Regions from separate parts of the Shewanella sp. ISTPL2 genome, predicted to be linked through region 3. Evidence: predicted binding sites of a transcription regulator. Region 3 holds the regulator's gene; each other region holds the start of a gene.
What was found. The regulator LexA, encoded in region 3, represses DNA repair genes until DNA is damaged. The targets are predictions, from matches to a motif close to TACTGTATNNNNATACAGTA.

Region 1 (3,197 bases), on a different contig from region 3:
GGTAAATAAAGTGTCGCATTATTGGGGTAATCGAAGGGCGATTGTAAGGCTAAATAACGACTGCCATCGTTGAGTGACAAACCTACTTGATGCACGAAATGGTCAAAGTTATTGAGTGCGCGCAGCGTGGCGCTACATAAGACTACGCCTGCGGCCTTTTGCCACAGCATGGATTCCAGCATAAAGCCGACTTCGATAGGTGAGGCGCTAAACAGATAATCCACTTGTTTACCTGTGATGAGCTCAACCCAGCGCGCCATAGGTGCACCTTTATGTTTATCTTCCTTGGCCATCATCTTCCACAATTTTTGTAGATTCTCGAGCCTTTGCAGCATAAATCCAGTTTCGGCCAATAGCGCTTCGGATTGATGTTTAGGAATGTCGCCATCTTTAATCGCTTCGGCCAGCAGTGACAGCATTTTATTAAACTGTTTGAGGGCTAGATTAGAGGTAACAGCGAGGTTTTCGGCGAGAATGAGTAATGAGTCCGGCAGTTTGCCGTGCTCAAAACGCAGACGGTTTTCAGGATTGGCAAAGTGCTTTGTCTGGGTATCGCAGTAGTGGGCCACTTGATTGAGCTGGGCGATAAGATCGCCTAAATGATCTTGCATCGCCTGCGCGGGGGCAATGATATTGTTGCTCTTTATTTGGTTTTGTAACTTTGCGCAGGTTTTACCAATTTTTTCGAGCCAGTCGCAGGCACCCCTCAGCGTGGCCTGCGCACTGGAGAAATCCCTCGCCACAATCGGTAAGTGATGTGCCTCGTCGATAACATAAAACACGTCTTCGGGATCGGGCAAAATCACGCCGCCACCTAATTCTAAATCGGCAAATAACAAGCTGTGGTTGGCGATGAGCACGTCCCAGGTATCAACATCTTCGCGGGCTTTATGGAACGGGCAATTTCTGTGGCTGGCGACTTGACGATGACAGCTGTGTTTGTCGCAGGCGATTTGTTGCCACAGGTGATCGGGCAGCGGCACGGCTAAGGTATCGATTTCGCCGTTCCAGCGACCTTCGTTATAGTCTTTTAACAGGCCATGCATCATAGCCACTTGGCTATTGTCAGGTTTAGTTTGCCACATGGCCATTTGTGTACTGTTGTCGTCACCGATGAGCATCGCCAGTTTCGATAGACATACATAACGTTGTCGACCTTTAACTAAGCCAAAACGGAAATTTAAGCCGGATTGCTCAAGAAAAAAGGGTAAATCTTTATGCAGTAATTGTTCTTGCAAGGCGACGGTTGCGGTAGCGATGCAGACCTTTTTCTTGCTCGCTAATGCCAGTGGAATGGTACCGAGGATGTAAGACAATGATTTACCGATCCCAGTGCCTGCTTCGACCACAATGATGCGCCTATCTTTATCATAGTCGCCGGCGAGGGTCTTAGAGATTTCCGCCACCATATAGTTTTGTTCGCGGCGCGGCCTAAAATTAGGCAAGGCGGTAGCGATATCCTTATAGATGGCGCGGATCTGGGTTTTTACATTGTCAGGTAACATGCGTCACTACTTTATCGAATTAATGCTGTACATAATAACAGTGATTGCATAGCCTAAGAAACTTTTCTGCCATTTGGCGGCATTTAAATTGAGGAACCATCTAAATTGACTAGCTATGCGATTTGGGAACCCATGTGATGAAGTCAGAGGCTACCGCGGCCGTTAGTGTACAAGGTCGAGTCTTAACACGCCATGCGATTCATCGTCATGGGAGTTTAGTGTTGCAGTATTATCTGGCTACCGCCCAAGGCCCTGTGCTGGTGGAAGTGCAAGGCACTGAACACATTTGTTTTTGTCATCAAACTGATGTCACGGCTTTGCAGTTGCAAACGCCGGGTCAAGCATTGCGGTTTGTACCGTTAGCACTCAAAAGCTTTAAAGGCGGCGCGGTTAGTGGTGTTTATGCTAAATCTAGCAATAGTTTACGTACCTTACAGCGCATCGCTAAAGATGCCGACATCCCTTTATTTGAAGCCGACATTCGCCCTGAACAGCGTTATTTAATCGAGCGGTTTGTGGCACTTGATGTGGCGTTTTTAGGGCATTTCTCTGCGCCGACTAGCGACAGTCTTGAGGCTAACTCGCTGCCCGTGTTTATCGCCGAGCGGGCTAAGAGTATTGCCCCTTTAACGGCTGTACATTTGCGCTGTATTTCACTGGATTTTGAATGTAGTTTTGAAGGTTTACTCTATTCAGTTGCACTATATGGTCAATACAGTGGCCGAGACGAAGAGCAAGACAGTCTCAAGCAGACTTATGAAAAAGTGATTATGGTGGGTGAGGCTGAATCAAACTCTCCCGAATATATTGAATGGGTGGCCGATGAGGCTGCACTCATTCATCGATTAATCGCGTGGTTCCATGAGTTTGATCCTGACTTTATTATCGGTTGGTCAGTGGTGAGTTTCGATCTCGCGCTATTGTCACGCCGTGCATTATTACATCGTATTCCGCTCACCATTGGCCGCGGCGGGGCAAAGCTTGAGTGGAAAGTCGATAATAAATTTCGGCCAGAAACCTTAGTTTTACCGGGCCGTGTGGTACTCGATGGTATCGATTGGCTTAAAGCCGCTTTCTATCATTTTGAGCGGTTTTCGTTGGAATTTGTTTCGCGGAAATTATTAGGTGAAGGCAAGGCCATTCATAACGTGGATAATCGCGTTGAAGAAATTGATCAGCTGTTTAAGGCCCACAAACAAGCATTAGCGCATTACAATCTTACTGACAGCCGTCTGGTGTGGGATATTTTTAGTCATACTCAATTATGGGAGTTCGCCCTCGCGCGAGCTGAACTAACAGGTTTAGAGTTGGGGCGGGTTGGGGCTTCGGTGGCGGCATTTAATCATTTGTATTTACCGCATCTACATCGAGCAGGTTACGTCGCTCCCGATGCTCCTGCGAGTGATGGGATCGAAAGCCCCGGTGGCTATGTGATGGATTCTGTACCGGGACTTTATAAGCATATTTTAGTGTTCGATTTTAAAAGTCTATATCCCTCCATTATTCGTACTTTTTTGATTGACCCTAAGGGATTAATTGAAGGTTTGCAATTGCCCGAGTCTGACTGTGTTGCGGGGTTTCTCGGTGGCCGTTTCAGTCGGCAACAGCCCATTTTACCTAAGCTTATCCAAACATTATCTGAGCAGCGCGAAAAGGCCAAAAGTGAGCACAATGCGCCTTTATCCCAAGCGA
Region 2 (3,197 bases), on a different contig from region 3:
CTGTTAGAACAATCCTTAGGTCTGCGTTTACTGCACAGAGACGCCCATAGAGTCAACCTTACCGCCACAGGTCAGCGGTATCTCGAACGCTGCGGCCCGCTATTTATCGAGTTAAACCAGGTATCTGGTGAGTTGCATGCGGATAAACATCAAGCGGTTGGCAAATTGCGGATCTCGGCGCCCATCAATACAACCTATCGTTGGCTAGGTGAATCACTCAACGCCTTCCAACGGCATTATCCCAATATTGATATCGATTTAAGTCTGTCGAACATGAATATCGATGTCAGTGAAAACGCCATCGATATCGCCTTTCGAGTGGGCGAACCTAAAGATCCCGATTGGATTGCAAGGCCACTTACCACGATTAGCTTTGTACTTTGCACCAGCACATCGGCAACGCAGTGGCATGCGCTGCAATCCATTGAAGAGCTGGATCAGCATCCGGTTATCATCGCCAAGCCCACAAAAACGTGGCGTTTACAGCACAATAGCACAGGGCAAAATGTCGAGTTTGAACCAAGGGGGAATATCAAATTAGCCGTCGATGATATGGCGATTGCCTGTCAGGCCGTGGTGGCGGGGCTTGGGATTGGACTCATACCCATCAGCATGGCGAGTGAACAGATACGAAGTGGCAAACTCATTCAAATACTGCCCGAGTGGCAAGGTATTCCGCGTACCGCCTACTTGATGTATCGCGATCGAGACAACCTGCCCTTACGAGTCAGACTGTTAATTGATTTTATGTTGGCGAATCCACCCGAGGCTTATTGAGCCAATGCAGGCATGAGTCTGCGGCTTATCGACTCAATAAACGGCTAGAGTGCTAAATCCAGCTGAGTCTGGCCGTTTAAGCTTGTGGCGACGACAAGAGTAGAATCAGTAAGGCCAACTGAAATCCCCAATAGACGAATGCCGCGGCCTTCTTGCCTTTCCATAGCCTGTGCGAGTAGCTCATAGAACATTACAATCGAGACTTCATCGCTCCGGTGCTCAATTGTAGTCTGCTTGAAATCGTTAAACTTAAGTTTGACCACCTGTTTATGTATTTTGCGTTCCTTAGCACTGCGACTTAAACGCAACGACAGTTCTTGGATCAAACTCGGCATCACCTGCTGGCACTGCTCTAAGCTATAAATATCCTTTGCTAATGTGGTTTCAACCCCCACTGATTTGCGCTCTCTGTCGGCAGAAATCCCCCGTTCATCTATGCCTTGGGAACGCTCAATCAACACACCACCAAACTTACCGAATCGCGCTAAGAGCTCAGGTTTAGAATAAGCTTGCACATCACCACAGGTATTGAGCCCGAGCGAAGAGAGCTTTTCTGCGGTGACTTTACCAACACCGGGAATTTTACGCAGCGATAAGGTCTTAACAAACTCAGAAAGCGTCTCTGGCGCAATGACATATTGGCCGTTTGGCTTGTTCAGATCCGAGGCGACCTTAGCTAAAAATTTTACTGGCGCGATACCCGCCGATGCGGTTAAACCCGTTTCGGCTAAGATATCGCGACGAATCGCTTGGGCAATCAAGGTCGCTGAGCCCTTATATTGCTGGCACTCACTCACATCCAAATAAGCTTCATCTAAGGAAAGCGGCTCAATTAATTGGGTATAGCGAGAAAATATTTCACGAATTTGTAGCGACACTTCTTTGTAAACCTGCATCCGGCCTGGTACTAAAATCAGCTCAGGGCACAACTTAAAGGCATAAGCCGTTGCCATTGCTGAACGTACACCGAATTTACGTGCCTCGTAACTGCAAGTACTGATAACACCGCGACGGTCGCTACTCCCCCCCACGGCTAAAGGCTTGCCACGGTACTCAGGAAAGTCGCGCATTTCCACTGCAGCAAAATAGCAGTCCATATCGATATGAATAATTTTTCGCACGTTGAATTCCTCCAATGCCAAAATACTGTATATAAAAACAGTAATCAAGTATTCCTGATAGATTTGGGCCAATAAGATGTGGCCTAGCGCTGGAAAAGAGAACAAGACAAGTGTGAGGAACAACAGACATGCTTAATAACTGAGTTTCCTAGGCCATTACACTCAGTGGCCTAGGTATTTACTCAACCTAACAATCTAAGGCTCACATCTTAGTTTGCAGGTAGTTTTGCAATCCAACACGGTCAATAAGCCCAAGTTGTTTTTCGAGCCAATACATATGGTCAGACTCTGTATCGTCGAGTAATACTTCGAGGATTTCGCGGGTCTGGTAATCTTGCTTCTGCTCACACAGTGCAATCACTTTGCGCAAATCGTCCGCGACCTTGTATTCATAGGCAAGATCATTACGTAGCATCTCTTCTACATCTTTACCTATGTTCAATGCCTCACGGGCGGCAACATTGGGTGTACCTTCGAGGAATAAAATGCGCTGCACTAATTTGGCTGCATGGGCTTTCTCATCATCTGACTCATGGGCGATACGCTCATAGAGTTCATTCAGGCCCCAATCTTCATACATATGGGCATGGACAAAATACTGATCCATTGCCGAGAGTTCTCCCGTTAGGAGTCGATTTAACGCATCGATGACGTCTTTATCGCCTTTCATATCTTGCTCCTATTGGTCGCTAATTTGCGATAGTAGATAATTTTGAATACCGGTTAGCGTAATGAGCTCTTGCTGCGACTCAAGCCAATCTAAGTGCTCTTCTTCGTCTTCGAGAATATCTTCCAGCAGATCGCGGCTCACATAGTCCTGTTCAGCTTCACACAAGCTGATCGCATCACGCAGCAATGTAAGCTGCTCTTGCACCATGGCCAGATCGCAATCGAGCATCTCTTGGCTATGTTCACCAATGCGAAGTTTTTCGAGTTGTTGCAGATTAGGCAGACCTTCCAAAAACAGCACTCGCTCGATGAGCTTATCGGCGTGCTTCATATCTTGGATGGATTTTTTGTATTCGACGTGGTTTAACTTCTCTAAGCCCCAATGTTTAAACATGCGGGCATGGAGGAAATATTGATTGATGGCGGTCAACTCACAGGTAAGCACCCGATTCAGTTGCCCAACCACTTTAGGATGACCTTTCATAAGTTACTATCCTTGGTAAGCGTGAAAAGATTGATCTAAATCAAGCTTCTAGCCTAGTACAATTTATCGACCAACTCAAATTATCTTTATATTTCACTCACTTAATGATGAAAAGCATTCTCATTCCTGCTTAGATTAACTTGCTA
Region 3 (3,197 bases):
GCCTATTGCGCAGCAGATATACAAGATGGTCATGTGCAAGTGATAAACCTTACCACTGATCTCGGTCACGCCAGGGGTCATGTTGAACCGCATGTCCGCGGCGGTCAACGGTGGTGCGAAAAGCACCACGAGTAAACAATACAACAATTGCTTCACAAGACTTCTCCTCTGCCAATTGCGAATAGCAACTACAAAGAAGAGCAACACAGTAAGTCTCAACTCTATGCAAACTCTTCAGTTCCCAAAAAAGCTTTTTTGACTTCAACGTGCGTTGGCGGCTGTTACTTTTAATCAAGTATTGTTACTGCTGGTAATTAGCCACGCTGGCACATACTGCTGAAATAAATCTGTTCTCTATTTTTAGTGGCGCTTCGAGTTCGATAAATACTCGATTCATTGACCACGGAAGGTGATATATCATCACCGACTTAACCAACCATACTTGCTGTTTAAATATTGATCAAGATCACTTATTTATCTAATTATCTGAAAAATTGCCAAAAAAAAGCCTCACATTCATAGGTGAGGCGGCTTTCAAGGTAAAAAATTAAATGAATATTTAGTGTACAGCGCTAAAAAAAGATTGCTGACCGAAGAGATTGCCTTGCTCAATACGTACGTCTGCATGTAAGTGACTGTTTACGTCTTCAAGCACTATGCCCATAGCTCGGGCACTTTTAGCCACGATTTGTAGGCGTCGATTATCCCGCGCATCTAATGATTGAGTCCAAGTAATGACTGCACTGGACGTACCACTTGTCAGGGCTTTTTCCATCGCCCACAGGGTTTCGACTTCATCTTTAGCATGTACCAGCAAAACTCTATCCATACGCACACCTGCACTGGCGAGCATTTGCTTGTAGCCAATACTTGGTGGGTTGATGAGCACTAACCAACGGCCCTGTTGGCTTAACTGAGCGAGTTGTGCACTCAGATGAATTAATTCTTGGCGACCTTGAGTCTTAGTTGGCATACAGGCGATAGGCGCATGGTGCCAGTCATAGTCGGCATCACGGACTTCATCGAGCCACAAGCCCGGATGGCGGGGGGCATTGCCAAGTAGTTTATTCATAGCCAATCTCCATTACGGATCACACCGACGGCGAGTCCTTCAATTGTTAAACTTTGGAAGCCTAAATCCACTTTAATCGGGGAGTAATCTTCATTTTCGGCATGTAGATAGACCACATTACCTTTTTTTTCGAAACGTTTAACAGTGACATCGTCATCGACTCTAGCGACAACCACTTGACCATTCCTAGCTTGTTCTACTTTATGAACTGCCAGCAAATCACCTTCGAGAATGCCGATATTCTTCATGCTGTCGCCCTTTACTCGCAGTAAAAAATCGGCGGCGGGATGGAACATGCTTGGGTCGACTTGGTAGTACTGTTCAACATGTTCTTGGGCGAGGATAGGTTCACCCGCGGCCACTTGGCCGATGAGCGGTAAACCTGTTTCAGTCAAATCTTCGATTTCCGCAGGCAGACGAATGCCCCGAGATGTGCCTGGCATGATCTCAATGCAGCCCTTTTTTGCCAACGCTTTAAGGTGTTCTTCAGCCGCATTGGCGCTCTTAAAACCTAAACGGGTTGCGATTTCTGCCCGAGTGGGTGGCATGCCTGTATCGGCAATATTTCGTTTAATTAGCTCTAAAATTTCAGCTTGGCGTGGCGTCAAAGGTCTCATGGTGTTTCCTGTTTTTCTATACAGTTACTGTTAGTATATACAGTATTATTTGCAGCGCAAGTATTAACCACTTTTTAGCTATATTGGAGAGAATTAGCGAATATTGCCCATAGTCTGGTATTCTATCGGGCTAGTAAACGCACTTAATTGCATAAGAATAATGCCTAAACACGACTCTCTTTGGTTGAAATCATTACGTTGGATCCAAAAACACTTAGTGCACACTATTGTGGTGCCTCAGGATCCCTTTGCCGATCTGAATCTGGATGCTTCCAGACCCCTTGTTTATGTGATGAAAACAGAATCACTCAGTGACATCGCTGCTTTGAGCGAAATAACGGCTAAGTTAGGTTTACCAAGCCCTTATGAGCCTCTAGTGGCTAATGGTGTGACTGCGCCTCGGGTTGTCTGTCTTCAAGGACGTAAGCCACTGTTTGGCGAACGTGCTGGTAATGAGCCTTTCCTCGAATGCTTTATGCGTTTGTTAGCCGTGCATAAGGAACGTCCTGAATTAGATATTCAACTGGTACCCGTGAGCTTGTATTGGGGTCGCACGCCAGGGAAAGAAGACGACACTATGAAGGCGGCCGTATTTGAGCGGGAAAACCCGACTTGGCTGCGCAAGTGCTTGATGATTTTGTTCTTAGGTCGACATAACTTCGTGCAGTTTTCGAATGCCGTATCCCTGCGTTACATGGCTGACGAACATGGCACCGACATGGGGATTGCCCATAAGTTAGCACGGGTTGCACGCGTGCATTTCCGTCGTCAACGTAAGGTAATGACAGGGCCTGTGCTGCCAAACCGCCAAGCACTGTTTCATTCGTTACTCAAATCTGAGTCGCTGCGCAAAGCGATTCAAGAAGAAGCCGCCAGTAAAAAGATTTCTGAGACCCAAGCGCGCGAGACGGCTATTGAGTACCTCGATGAAATAGCAGCCGATTACTCAGACAGTTTAGTGCGTATTGCCGAGCGTTTTTTAACTTGGCTGTGGAACAAGCTTTACAGCGGGATCAACATTAAAGGCGCCGAGCAAGTTCGGCAGTTACACCACGATGGCCACGAGATTGTTTATGTGCCTTGCCATCGCAGCCACATGGATTACCTGCTGTTATCGTATATTTTGTATTATCAAGGCATGGTTCCGCCGCACATTGCTGCCGGCATTAACCTCAATTTCTGGCCCGCGGGACCTATGTTCCGTCGCGGTGGTGCCTTCTTTATCCGCCGTAGTTTTAATGGCAACAAGCTATACACCGCAGTATTTCGTGAGTATTTAGACCAGCTGTTTGCTAAAGGTTATTCGGTGGAATACTTCTCCGAAGGCGGCCGTTCACGTACTGGCCGTCTGTTGGCGCCGAAAACTGGCATGATCGCCATGACGATGAACAGCGTACTGCGCGGTATTGAACGTCCTGTCACACTTGTGCCTGTGTATTTAGGCTATGACCATGTGATGGAAGTGGCGACTTACCATAAAGAGTTAAGCGGTAAGAAAAAGAAAAAAG
Region 4 (3,197 bases), on a different contig from region 3:
TAATAATTAACGCGAGTTTGCTAAAGACCACATGCTGCTGGAAGATGGCATGGGTGCCAATCACCATTTGGGCTGCGCCGGATTCAATATCCGCAAGGGATTGGGTTCTGGCCTTACCTTTGAGTTTGCCCGCCAGCCAACCGACTTTAAGTCCGAGTGGCTCAAACCAAGCGGCAAAGTTAGTTGCATGTTGTTCGGCCAATAGCTCAGTCGGTGCCATCATGGCAACTTGATAACCGTTTTCGATCGCTTGCAGCGCAGCCATCGCCGCGACTAAGGTTTTGCCTGAGCCAACATCCCCTTGCACTAAGCGCATCATAGGGTGCGGCTTTTCTAAATCTTTGCTTATATCAGCCACGACTCTTTGCTGGGCGCCAGTCGGCTTAAAGGGCAGAGCCGCGAGGAAGGGATTGAGCAACTGCCCCGTGGCCTGCATGGTGACAGCGGCATCTAAATTACTGCGCTGCCTTAGGCGTAACATACTGAGATTGTGGGCGAGTAATTCTTCCTGCACGAGTCGTTGCTGGGCTGGGTGTTGACCTAGCTCTAAATCGAACTGAGAGATCCCCGCAGGAGGGCGATGTAGCGTCTGTAGCGCTTGTTTAAGGCTGATGTTGTTAGGTTGCAATTGTGGTGGCAGCAGCTCAGTTAAGCCACCTTCTTCTAGCAATACCAAGGCTTGCTCGGTCAGCTTTAGCCAACTCGCCTGTTTTAAGCCCTCAGTCGTGGGATAAATCGGCGTTAGGGTATCGCTCAGGTGAACATCTTCACCGGGATACACCACTTTATATTCTGGATGCACTATCTCAGCTTGATGACTACCACGGCGCACTTCACCATAGGCGCGGATTATCAAACCATTTTGCATGGCATTACGCTGAGCAACGGAAAAGTTAAAGAAGCGCAGGCTTAAGCTGCCCGTATCGTCGCGCACATTGCAGACCAGCATGCGCTTGCGGCCTTGGATGATTTGTGTCGATTGGATTTCAGCTTCTATAGTGCCATAACCGCCTAGGCTGAGGGCGGCAATGGGATAGATTTGGGTTCTATCTTCGTAGCGCAGGGGTAAGTGAAACAGCAGATCTTGTACTGTTGTGATGCCGAGCTTTGCGAGTTTCTCCGCGACCTTTTTGGCGACGCCTTTGAGGTCGGTGATCGGAACAAGATCCAATTGCTGCAAGTCGTTAGCACTCAATCACTGTGAATTTATACATATATTAACAGAGAATAAGCGTAAGGCAATCTCAAGGGGAATTAGGGTGTTATCAAATTTTGTTTGGAAGCATAGCTAATATCCTTCTGTGGCCTTAAGACCACAAAATTGTTGATAAGATATCGTTAGGCTGAAAGCGTGGTTAACTGTGAGTGTTATTACAACCAGCCTTTTTGCTTGGCAATGCGGGCTGCATCGATTCGATTACTGGCATTGAGTTTGGCTATGGCTTCTGAGAGGTAGTTGCGAACAGTCCCTTCGGCGATAAAAAGAGTTTCGGCGATGTCGGAGGTGGATTTGCCTTCGCTAGCGAGGCGAAGAGCGCGGCGTTCTTTGTCGTTGAGTGGGTCGACATCGCCAATCGCCATCATGGCAAGTTCAGGATCGATCACTCGTTTTCCTGCCATCACTTGTTGAATCGCGTTGACTAAGGTTTCCGAGGGCGCATCTTTAAGCAGAAAGCCGCCCACACCCGCTTCGATGGCACGTTTAATATAGCCCGCACGGCCGAAGGTGGTAATGACCACTATCTTGGTTTGGCTATGTTGCTCCTTTAACCATGTGGCCAACTCTAAGCCTGTGCGGCCGGGCATTTCGATATCCGTTAGCAAGAGATCAAAGCTTTGCTGTTTGAGTAAGCTTAGAGCTTCGTCGCCGTCACTCGCTTGGGTGATACTAAAACCCCCTGCAAGCGTGAGGAGTGCGGCGAGTGCTCCTCGCACCATAGCTTGATCTTCCGCCAATAAAATCTTCATTAATGTGTTGCTCCCTGCAAAGGTAAACTGACGGTAAAGGTATATCCCTGTTCGAGATTATAGCTCAAGCTGCCACCTAAACTGTCGAGACGCTCGCGTATACCTGTGAGGCCATTACCCTCTATAAAAGGTTTGGCCGCGGCATTGTCTTTGACTTCGAGCAGCAGGCGGTCTGATTGCTTAGAAAAGTGGATAGAGCATTCACTTGCACCGCTATGGCGGAGAATATTATTAATAAGTTCGGTGAGGATCAAACTCAGTTGGCTTTCTGTGCTTGCACCTAGCTTGGGTAGCTCACCACTGAGCTCGACACTTAAGCCTTTATCCCTTAAGGATTTACAAAGCTGCGTCACGCAACTCTCTAGGCCCTTGTGTTTGTAGTCTGACACTGTGTGGCGGATCTGGCTTAAACTTTCCCTCGCAATTTGTCCTAGCTCAATCAATTGGGTTGATGCGAGTTCATATTCTTGTTTTGCGATAAGCTTTTCGGCTAGCTCAGCCTTAAGGGCGATGGAAGAAAGGCTATGCCCCATAATGTCGTGTAGATCCCGCGCGATACGTTCACGCTCAAGCATAGTGGCCAAGGTGGTAATTTCTTGGGCACTTTGCTGTTCTTTCAATTTATGCCGATAACGTCTGCGTTCGGCGACACCAAACATGCCCACGCCGAGCACTAATCCCGAGCCGTAAAGCGGAAAGTAGTAACTGTTAAAGTGGTAAATCTCATTGAGGGCAAATAGTAGGCCGATGATGGCAGCAAGCGCCAATAGACAGGTCCGTAGAGGGTAAAAAAAGCCAATGAAAAAAGCGGCAAAGGTGAATAGTGAGATAGAACCTGGGTTGATTGGGGTGATCGCTATTGCTATCGCCACCATAATCAGAATGGGCCGATAGGCGCTACGGTTATTGCACTTATAGGTCCAAAAATAGCTGGCAATAAAAGGGATTAACACAGCAAAACTGAGGGCGATTTTCCAGCTTGGGTAGGGATTTATGGCTAGAGGGATAAGATAAAACACTAAGTTTATCAAATACACCCAAGCAAGTTTTCGTTCGAGCTGAAGGGGAGTGCTTATCATGATGCCTCTGTGTCACTGAGTTGGTTGTTGAATGCCCACCGATGGCATCTGTTTTAATTTATTCTTTTTAGGGATTGGCGCTATCGTCAGCGCCATAGATCCCCGTTAACAACTTTGTCTATTTTGCACTTAATTGCTGATTTTGTTGAA

Region 1: the regulator LexA is predicted to act here: its motif matches at 1,529-1,548, upstream of dinG (ATP-dependent DNA helicase DinG).
Region 2: the regulator LexA is predicted to act here: its motif matches at 1,922-1,941, upstream of dinB (DNA polymerase IV).
Region 4: the regulator LexA is predicted to act here: its motif matches at 1,197-1,216, upstream of recG (ATP-dependent DNA helicase RecG).

The regions. Positions count from the first base shown of each region.
Region 1 covers NZ_JAAPAV010000001.1:1,075,295-1,078,491, forward strand. Annotated here, with positions in the region: gene dinG (ATP-dependent DNA helicase DinG) at 1-1,505, opposite strand, end outside; gene HUB64_RS04835 (DNA polymerase II) at 1,643-3,197, shown strand, end outside.
Region 2 covers NZ_JAAPAV010000001.1:2,314,598-2,317,794, reverse strand. Annotated here, with positions in the region: gene HUB64_RS10245 (LysR family transcriptional regulator) at 1-777, shown strand, start outside; gene dinB (DNA polymerase IV) at 822-1,898, opposite strand; gene bfr (bacterioferritin) at 2,101-2,568, opposite strand; gene bfr (bacterioferritin) at 2,578-3,051, opposite strand.
Region 3 covers NZ_JAAPAV010000002.1:213,163-216,359, forward strand. Annotated here, with positions in the region: gene coxB (cytochrome c oxidase subunit II) at 1-156, opposite strand, end outside; gene HUB64_RS22790 (cell division inhibitor SulA) at 560-1,072, opposite strand; gene lexA (transcriptional repressor LexA) at 1,069-1,689, opposite strand; gene plsB (glycerol-3-phosphate 1-O-acyltransferase PlsB) at 1,850-3,197, shown strand, end outside.
Region 4 covers NZ_JAAPAV010000001.1:3,755,826-3,759,022, reverse strand. Annotated here, with positions in the region: gene recG (ATP-dependent DNA helicase RecG) at 1-1,180, opposite strand, end outside; gene HUB64_RS16470 (DNA-binding response regulator) at 1,372-1,968, opposite strand; gene HUB64_RS16465 (sensor histidine kinase) at 1,968-3,047, opposite strand; gene HUB64_RS16460 (tetratricopeptide repeat protein) at 3,166-3,197, opposite strand, start outside.